One region of the Tardiphaga sp. 813_E8_N1_3 genome, then DNA from elsewhere that is predicted to be linked to it. Evidence: riboswitches for the same ligand, from Rfam matches in the RefSeq annotation. Region 1 holds a riboswitch; each other region holds the start of a gene.

Region 1 (3,272 bases):
ACGCGGGCGCCGACGGCCTGCACGACGATCGGAGCGGATTTATCGGCAATGCGGGCATGGCCCTTCACACGGAGGACGCCGTCGAGGCCAAGCGCGTCGCTGATCCGCGCGCGCATCGCGTCGATGCTGGTCGCAGCGGTCGGTTTAACGACGATGCTGTCGAAATCGTCATGGTCGTGTTCTTCTTCCTCGCCGTGATGACCGACGCGCACGGCCATGTCGTCCTCGGCAGCGGCATTGAGGCCGATCAATACCGATGGCGCGAGATCACCCTTGGAGCGCACGATGCTGACACCGGGGCGCAGCACAGCCTTCAGCTTGGCTTCGATCTCGGCGAGCTTTTCCGGGGCGACGAGATCGCTCTTCGAGAGCACCACGAGATCGGCGCAAGCGAGCTGGTCCTCGAATACTTCCTCGATGGGATCGTCGTGCTCGATACCCTCGTCCCTGGCGCGTTGCTCGGCAACGGCATCTTCGTCCAGCGTCACGCGCCCCTCGGACAAAGCCAGCGCATCGACGATGGTAACGACGCCATCGACAGTGGCGCGGGTCTTTACCGCGGGCCACGCGAAGGCCTTCAGCAGCGGCTGCGGTAGCGCCAAACCGGACGTCTCGATGACGATGGCGTCGAGCGGACGTTCACGAGACAGCAGCTTGTCCATGGTCGGCACGAAATCGTCAGCGACCGTGCAGCAGATGCAGCCATTGGTGAGCTCGACGATATCGCCAGGCGCGCAGGCCTTTGCCGCGCATTCCTCGACAAGACCGCCATCGAAGCCGGCATCGCCGAATTCATTGACGATCACGGCGATGCGGCGGCCATCGGCCTGGGTCAGCAGCGAGCGCAGCAGCGTGGTCTTGCCGGCGCCGAGGAATCCGGTGAGGACGGTGACGGGAACGCGGGACATTCAATTCTCCTGGGAACGCTTGAGCCAGAGCGGAAGCCCGGCTGCAATGAAAGCAACATTCGGCACGGCGGCCGCGATGATCTGGTTGAGCCGGCCCTGCGCATCGCGAAAGGCGCGGCCGAGCGGTGTCTCCGGCACGAGGCCGAGGCCAACTTCGTTGGACACGAAAACGATCGGATAACGCGACACATCGAGAAAACGCACAAGGCGCTTGGCCTCGATCTCCGGATCGCGCTCGGCAAACATTAGATTCGACAGCCACAGTGTCAGGCAATCCACCAGCACGACGCGGCCGACCGTCGCCTCGCGCGTCAGGGCATCGACCAGCGCCAGCGGCTCTTCCACCGTGATCCAGCCTTCACCGCGCTGCTTGCGATGCTGCGCGATGCGGACATGCATCTCGTCGTCACCGGCCGTTGCGGTCGCCAGATAGATCTTCGTCAAGCCGATGCTGTTGACCAGCGCCTCGGCGAAGGACGACTTGCCGGACCGCGCACCGCCCAGCACCAATGTCGTTGTCGCGGCGGTCATTTCGGAGCACGCCCGTCTTCAGGCGACCAACGCATCGGTGGCACGCGCGCGACCATACCCTTCCGCAGCACCTCGGCGCGCTCGCGCCAAGGCACCAGGCCGTAGTCGGATTTCTGATAGGACTCCACGAAGGACACCAACGCCGCGCTGCCGCTGTCGGTCTGCAGATCACCGAACAAAAATGTGTAGCCGTCAGGACTCGTCACCGCGACCGTCGCCGGTCGCTTGCAGACGCTGAGGCACTGCACCGGACGCACCATCACGGCGCCATCGCCGAGCGCGGCCTTCACCGCATCGAACATGTCCGGCCCGATGATCGTGCCAGTTTCGGCGGCCTTGCAGCTGATGCACACGCTCACGACAACGGGACCAGCCGGCACGGAGCGCGGCGGTTCGACCGAAATTTGTTCGCCAGAGATATCGGCGCTGTCGTGATCCATGACATGCTCAGTTCACGCCCTCACGGGCTTACGAGCTTTGTTGGATCGCGCCGACAGCATTGCCGTCGGTTCGCTCCCGTCCGGTGCACCCCGCCCCGACGACGCCTCCAAAGCACAGTTCGTGATGGCAGGTCTCCTGGCTTGCGAGTCAAAGCCTGTTGCCGCCTTCCCAAGAATTCTGAAGAATTCCCAGTGGCACCGGCGCGGGCTCGTCGCTTACAGTTGCGGGGGCAGCGCCGGCCTCAAACCGGCTTCCCTATTCACCTTCCACGCGGAAGGACCATCGCAAAAGACGCTATCTGCCGGGTGCGCCGGGGTCAACCGCGCCGACGGACTGTCGCCCGGACCTGTTGACCTTGCAGGTCGTCTTGCGTCAGTTAGGCCGCGAAAAGGAACCTCATGTCCGCCCATTCCCAGCCCTTGTGGCAGCCGCCCGCCATTGCGCCTGTTGACCCGCAGATCGCGGCAGGCATCCGTGCCGTCATCGACGGCAAGGCCAAGCCGCCGGGATCGCTGGGGAGAATCGAGGACCTGGCGCTGCAGCTCGGCATGATCCGGCATCCTGGCGAACCGCGCGGCGACAATGCCGTGCTGCTGGTATTTGCCGGGGATCACGGACTCGTGGCCGAAGGCGTGTCGCAATATCCGTCGGCCGTCACGGTCGCGATGGTGATGACCTATCTGGCCGGCCGCGCCACGGCCAATGCCTTCGCCACGGCCAACAACATCGACGTCCGCGTGATCGACATCGGCGTCGCTGCGGAACTGCCTGTGCATCCGAAGCTGATCGACGCCAAGGTCCGCATGGGCACAGCCAACGCCGCGCGCGAGCCAGCGATGACGGCAGAGCACGCAGCCGATGCGCTGACGCGCGGTTTCAGAATCGCGGTTGGCGAGATCAAGGCTGGCGCCGACATCATCGCGCTCGGCGAGATGGGAATTGGCAACACGGCCTCCTCGGCATTGGTGGTTCATCGACTCGCACCGGCACCACTGGATGATTGTATCGGTGTTGGCGCCGGGCAGGATGACGCTGGCATGGCGCGCAAGCGCGCGGCGATCACGAAAGCGGCAGCGCGCAGCGCCGCAACGGCGCCGCTGGATGTGCTGGCTGAATTCGGCGGACTGGAAATCGCGGGCATGGCCGGAGCGATCCTCGGCGCAGCTTCGCAACGGCGGCCGGTGATCATCGACGGCTTCATCTCCAGCGCTGCGGCATTGCTCGCCGTTCGTCTGTGCTCGGCTGCACGCGACTATTGCGTCTTCGCGCACCGTTCGGCCGAACGCGGCCACGATATCGTACTCGATGCGCTCGATGCCAAGCCGCTACTCGATCTCGGCTTGCGGCTCGGCGAAGGCACCGGCGCGCTGCTTGCGGTGCCGGTGGTCCGTG
Region 2 (3,272 bases), 4.1 Mb from region 1:
GTGATGTCGCGCTCTTTGTAAGATGACGGCAACTGCTTCGATGAGGACCAGTTGTTGGTGACCTCGTGATCGTCCCACTGGCCGAAGATCGGCACCTGCGCATTGAAGGCACGAACATTGTCGTCCAGCAGATTGTATTTGTGCGCAGCGCGGAATTCGTCGAGCGTCTCGGCGACCTTCGCCTTTTCCGGCACCGTAATGGTGTTTTTCCAGATCGTGCCGTCCGGCAATTTTGCTTCGGGCAGGATCGGGCCGTCAGCGTAAATCGTGTCGCCGGAATGGATCAGGAAATCCGGATTGTGCTTGCGCATGGTGGCGAAGGTGACCATGCCGCCGTCATCGGCATTGATGCCCCAGCCTTGGCCTGCGACATCGCCGCCCCAAACAAAGGACACATCGCGGCGATCCGCCGGCGCGGTGCGGAAGCGGCCGATCACGGGCTCGCCGACGATGTCGGTATGCGAGAGATCGCAGAATTTGACGCGGTAGAAGATGTCCTGCCCGGCCGGCAAATTATCGAGCAGCAGCTTCACCGTGAAATCGGTTTCAGGCAGCGCCCTGACGACAGGCAACATGCGCGCATTGCTGAAGGATTCGGTGGTGGCGACTTCCACTATCATCTGCGCCGGGCGATCGGCGCGCGACCAGATCATGCCGCTGCTCGTCCCGACATCGCCGGACTGCACGCCATGCGATACGGCCGGACGATCCGCCGCGCGGCTGAGGTAAGGCATCGCCAGGAAGCTTGCGCCTGCTGCAGCTGACTGCGTGAGAAAACGACGGCGGGAAATACGTAATACCGAAAACTTGTACGCCATGGCGAACTCCTGATCCTGGCTCTGGCACCAGTGGCTCTAGGCAAATCGCTTGACGCTGCGATGACAGGTGATGCGCAATATCAACACCCGTCAGCACACGTTGCGAGTGACTAGCAACTTGATTGACACATTTGGAAATTTCACCTTAACGTGAAGGCGACGGTTCCCTTCGGGGATCAAAAGGGAATGCGGTGAGGGGGATCCCCCGATTCCGCGGCTGCCCCCGCAACTGTAAGCGGCGAGCCTGCGCCAAGAGCCACTGGGTATTCACCTGGGAAGGCGGCAACAGGCATTGACCCGTGAGCCAGGAGACCTGCCGCCAGTCGTGGTCACACGCGAGCACATTGGGCGGGGTGTCCTGGTGGAAGTCACACTGCCTGTTTGAAAGCAGCGGGGCGACTTGGTTTGCGGTGACGTGCCACGTAACCGCGAGTCCTGTAGATGACCTCCGTTTCTCCCGTCGCATTGAAGCGACATACTCCCTTTCTTTATTCTGTTGCTCTCTCCTGCTTGTTGTGTCCGAGCGAAAGCTGGGCGCAAGCTGCACAGCCAAGCCAGACGCTCGATCCCGTTGTAGTCCAGCCGTCGGCGACGCCTCAGCGCGCACGCCGCACCACGAACGGCAATGCATCGCGTGCTGCGCGCTCACGCCAGCAGCGCAATGTCGCCGCCAATACCGGCGCGCCGGTTACCACACCGACAGGCCCCGTCTTCGCAGCGCCGACGCTCAACCTCACGGGCACTACATCCACCGGCAGCCGCCTCGGCCTGACGCGCCTGCAGACGCCTGCCAGCGTCGAGGTGATCTCGGCCGAGACCATCGCCGAACGCGGCCAGCAGAACGTACTCGATGCCGTGACGCAGAACGCCACCGGCATAACGGCCATCGGAGATCCCGGCAACGGCGGCGTTGCCTTCAGCACCCGTGGCTTCACCGGCGTGGATTCGGTGAAGATGTTGCTCGATGGCACGCGACTCTACGTCGCTTCGGGCACGGTCAACTTCCCGTTTGACACTTGGTCCACCGAACGCATCGAGGTGTTGCGTGGTCCGGCGTCCGTGATGTTCGGCGAGGGTGCCGTCGGCGGCGCTATCAACATAGTCTCGAAGATGCCGTCATGGATCCCGCAAAACCAGGCCGAAATCTCGCTCGACAGCAACATGACCCGCCGCATCGCGGTGGACAGCGGCGGACCGATCAACAAGGACGTTGCCTACCGCATCACGGCTACCGGTAACATGTCGGACGGCTGGGTCGATCGCGGCAACAACTCGAATGTCGCGCTGCATGCCACCGTACAGATCAAGCAGACCGAAGACCTCGTCTGGACGATCTCGACCGACTACGGCGATCGCCACCCGATGCGCTATTTCGGCACGCCGCTGATCAACGGACAGTTCGATCCCGCCCTGCGCTTCAAGAATTACAATGTCGGCGACAGCACGATCCGCTGGCAGGACAGCTGGAGCCAGGTGAAGACCGAATGGCAGGTTGCCGACGGCATCTCGATCCGCAACACGCTGTATTACATGTACAGCCAGCGGCACTGGAAAGAGCTCGAAAACTACGCATTCAATCCGGCAACGGGCCAGATCGACCGCAGCTCATATTTCGAAATCTTCCATAACCAGCAGCAGATCGGCGATCGCTTCGACGCCACGTTCAAGGGCCATGTGCTCGGCATGGCCAATGAGTTTTTGGCCGGTTTCGACGTCAATCGCATCGACTTCAAGCACACCAACAACTCGCCCTATGGCGGATCGTCATCGGTCGATCCGATCAACTTCGATCCCGGCCTGTTCAGCAGCCCGGACCCGACGATTCCCGGCTTCAGGAGCGTCGCCAATCAATACGCGTTCTTCGCCGAAAATCGACTGGCCATCACCGAACAATTGTCGCTGATCGCGGGCGTCCGCCAAGATCAGCCGACCATTGAGCGAACCGACTATCGCAAACCCGCCAACAGTTACACCCGGGACTATTCTGCGACCTCGTGGCGCGTCGGCGCGGTCTATACACCGATCCAGAATCTCGCTTTCTATGGCCAGTATTCGACGGCTGTGGATACGGTCGGCGGACTGATCTCGGCGAGCAATGCCAATGCGAAATTCGATCTCGCAACCGGCAAGCAGGCCGAGATCGGCGTCAAGCAGTCGTTCTGGGGCGGTCGCGGTGAGTGGACGCTAGCAGGCTATGAGATCGTGAAGAACAATCTGATCACTCCCATTCCCGGCGGTGGCGGAACAGTACAACAAGTCGGCCAGCAATCGTCGCGAGGTATCGAAGCCTCGATCGGCCTCGCGCTCGACCACGGCTGGCGCATCGACGCCAACACCGCTTTCCTGCGCGCGAAATATGACGACTTCCAGCAAGCGACCATCGGGGTGAATTATGCGGGCAACGTCCCCATCAACGTCCCGCAGAACGTCTCCAACATCTGGGCGACATGGGCT
Region 3 (3,272 bases), 1.5 Mb from region 1:
AGGTCGTGGATTTTCGACGATGCCAGTCGCGCGGCCGCCGCGGCATCCGAGGCCGCGAGCGTTGCGGCAACATCAGCGCGACTGCCAGCCAGTGCTGCTCCAAGTGCGGCCAGCTCTTCCATCTTCTGGATCGAAAAGGCCAGCCAGCTTTTGACGTCCGGATCGAGATCAGTCTCAAGGCCCAGATCGATCGGCACATGCAATAGCGAACAGGATGGCGCGAGCTCAACGCGATGCCGCCCCAGCAGATCGACCATGGGCTCCAGCCCATCGAGCAGGCTGGACAGATCGGACCGCCAGATATTGCGGCCGTCGATCACGCCGAGTGAGAGGATCAGGTCCTTTCGTGCCTTCGCAGCGACTTCGTCAAACTGCTCCGATCCACGGACCAGATCGAGATGAAGCCCGGCGACGGGAAGCGATAGGGCCAGATCGAGGTTATCGCCAAGTTCGCCAAAGTAAGTGTTCAGCATGATCCTGAGCTGCGGGACCGCTTCGGCAAAAGCCGCATAAGTCCGCTGCAGCGCCTGCTGGGCCGACGTGTCGAGATCGAGCACCAGACATGGCTCATCCAGTTGCACCCATTCGGCGCCTCTGTCGGCCAATTCTCCGAGCACTTCGACGTAAACAGGTAGCAATCGATCGAGTAGCGTCACCGGATCGAATGACGCATCTGCACTCTTGGCAAGCTTCAGATAGGTCACAGGCCCGACCAGCACAGGCCGCGTCTGATAGCCCAGCGATCTCGCTTCCTCATATTCTTTGATTGGCTTGCGCGACGCGAGACAGAAGGTTTGATCTGGCGTCAGTTCCGGCACCATGAAGTGGTAGTTGGTATCAAACCACTTGGTCATCTCCTGCGCTGGCACACCGTGGGACGCATCATGCGTGTGAGAGCCATGCTTACAGGCCTCGTCATGCGCGGCGCCTTGTGATCCGCGCGCTATGGCAAAGTAGGTGGCGAAGGAAACATCCCCGCCGGTCCAGCCATAGACTTTGGGAATGGCGCCGACCATGACGCTGGTATCGAGCACTTGATCGTAGAAAGAGAAGTCGTTCGACGGCATGACCGTGACCCCGAGCGACTTCTGGCGCGCCCAGTTGGCGGCACGCAGCCCGACGCCGACATCGATCAGCGCATTCTCGTCGATTGCACCGGACCAATAACTTTCCAGCGCCATCTTGAGCTCACGCCGCGGACCGATCCGTGGCGTGCCCAATGTAGCAACAGGGAGTGAGGTAGTTGATTTTGAAGAGGTAGACTTTGACACAGTAGACATGGCTTAACCCCAATGATTGGGGGCAAAAGGCCAAAGTGACACGTCTGGATTCCACGACGGCAGTCGCGGAATCGCAACCGCACCACCGGGACACCCCGCCCGAGGACGTTTATGTTGTCGAGGCAGGTCTCCTGGCTCGCGGGTCAATGCTGCTGTCCGGCCTTCCCAAAACCTTTGCGGGCCTCAGTGACTTTAATGGACAGCGGCTCACCGCTTACAGTTGCGGGGGCAGCTCCGGCCTTGGCTTAACGCCTCACCGGCTTCCCTCTTAGCTTCGGGCAAACCTTCCCGAAGAACCACGACAGGTTCACATATGGGCAACATCGCGCGGCAGTCAACAGAGCTCGCGCGAGCTAACTCTGCCCACACGCAGCGGCGCGTTGAAGATTCCGGAGCTGGCGTGGGCCGCAGCCCCGAGGTCAAACGCATCAAGCCCGGCACGAGGCCGGGCTTGTGTGAATGCAAACTACACTTCGTGGATTGCGTTTACGCGCCGTTGAGGAACTGCAGCGGATCGACCGGCGACGATCCCTTGCGGATTTCGAAGTGAAGCTGCGGCGACGTGACTTCGCCGGACTGGCCGGACTTGCCGATCACCTGACCGCGCTTGATGGTCTCACCACGCTTCACCATCAGCTCACTCGCATGGGCATATGCGGTGACGTAGCCGTTGGAGTGACGAACGAGAACCAGATTGCCGTAACCCTTCAGCTCGTTGCCGGAATAGGCAACGACGCCATCTTCGGCAGCCTTGATCGGCGTGCCTTCCGGCACGGCGACGTTGATGCCGTCATTGGACTTGCCATTGGTCTTAGCGCCGTAGCCTGTGACCACGCGGCCGCGCACCGGCCAACGGAACGTCGGCAAAGCGCCGGTTGCGTCAGCGGCTTTAGTCGGCGATTCCGGCGTGGTTTCTTCAGGCGTCGTCGTTGCACTTGCGAGACGGGCCTTCTGTGCGGGTTCGGCAGAAGCAACACGGGCCACGGCAGCGGACGTGACCGCGCCAGCCGGAGCAGCCGTCACGGCTGCGACGGGCGCAGCGAGCGGCGCGGCTGCAGGAGCTGCAGAAGCCGTAGTACGTGCGCCGGGCACGTTGATTTTGCTACCAAGCTTCAGCTGGGCGTTCGGCGCCAAACCATTGGCGCGCGCGAGTTCGGCGACCGGCACGTTGTTCCGGCGCGAGATGCTCATCAGCGTATCGCCGCGATTGACGAAATGCGTGGTCGATGCGCCGGCGGCAGGTTTGCTCGGAGCAGCGGCAACGGCCGGAGTTGCGGCGGCGCCCTGGCGCGGAATGATCAGCGACTGGCCGGGCGACAACGCGCGCGGCCCCTTGTAGCCATTGGCCTGCAGGATCGCGGCCGACGAGACATTGTAGCGCTTCGCCAGACCATCGAGCGTATCGCTGGTGCCGACGATGATCGAGGTGCCGCCATCACGGGCAAGCCCGTTGGTCGCTGCAACCGAGCGCGGCGCCGTGGAGCCGGTGGTTTCGATCGGCGCACGTGCGGGCGGCGGCGTATACATACCGTTACCGCCCCCGCTAACGGGAGCAGCCGACGCAACCGGACGAGCTGCCGGATAGGATTGCGGCGCCGAGATCGGCGGCGGCAAAGCCTGGGATTGATACTGCGGCTGCGGATTATAGGCCGGGCGCTGATACTGCGGCAGTTCCTGGCGCTCGACCGGCGCGCGTGGTGCCCGCTGCGGCACCGAGCCGGTGGTTTCGCCTTGCCAGCCAAAGCCACGGGACTGCCCCGAGTCAAAACTTGGATTCTGAGACAGACGCGTCTGCATGTCGGCGCTGCAGCCCGCAAAACCGATAGACATCAGCGCCAGCACCGCGACCTGCGGAGCGCGACGCGAGTAAAGCAACTCGACAACGCTGGACATTGGTTACTCACTCATACGCAACAAACAACTGAATTGAGTAAACACCGTCTCCGTTACCAAGCCTTTAACCTTGCGACCAACACGTGACAGTCGTTCACG

Evidence for each region. A riboswitch is a leader RNA that binds a small molecule or an ion and turns the genes downstream of it on or off. The one in region 1 is predicted to bind cobalamin.
Region 2: another riboswitch for cobalamin. It lies ahead of AB8A33_RS25880 (TonB-dependent receptor); the one in region 1 lies ahead of AB8A33_RS06560 (DUF1636 domain-containing protein).
Region 3: another riboswitch for cobalamin. It lies ahead of metE (5-methyltetrahydropteroyltriglutamate--homocysteine S-methyltransferase); the one in region 1 lies ahead of AB8A33_RS06560 (DUF1636 domain-containing protein).

The regions. Positions count from the first base shown of each region.
Region 1 covers NZ_JBPWQE010000001.1:1,398,697-1,401,968, reverse strand. Annotated here, with positions in the region: gene cobW (cobalamin biosynthesis protein CobW) at 1-908, opposite strand, end outside; gene cobU (bifunctional adenosylcobinamide kinase/adenosylcobinamide-phosphate guanylyltransferase) at 909-1,439, opposite strand; gene AB8A33_RS06560 (DUF1636 domain-containing protein) at 1,436-1,879, opposite strand; cobalamin riboswitch at 1,989-2,179, opposite strand; gene cobT (nicotinate-nucleotide--dimethylbenzimidazole phosphoribosyltransferase) at 2,279-3,272, shown strand, end outside.
Region 2 covers NZ_JBPWQE010000001.1:5,475,430-5,478,701, forward strand. Annotated here, with positions in the region: gene AB8A33_RS25875 (alkaline phosphatase D family protein) at 1-818, opposite strand, end outside; cobalamin riboswitch at 962-1,153, shown strand; gene AB8A33_RS25880 (TonB-dependent receptor) at 1,260-3,272, shown strand, end outside.
Region 3 covers NZ_JBPWQE010000001.1:2,866,234-2,869,505, forward strand. Annotated here, with positions in the region: gene metE (5-methyltetrahydropteroyltriglutamate--homocysteine S-methyltransferase) at 1-1,280, opposite strand, end outside; cobalamin riboswitch at 1,385-1,596, opposite strand; gene AB8A33_RS13710 (peptidoglycan DD-metalloendopeptidase family protein) at 1,767-3,173, opposite strand.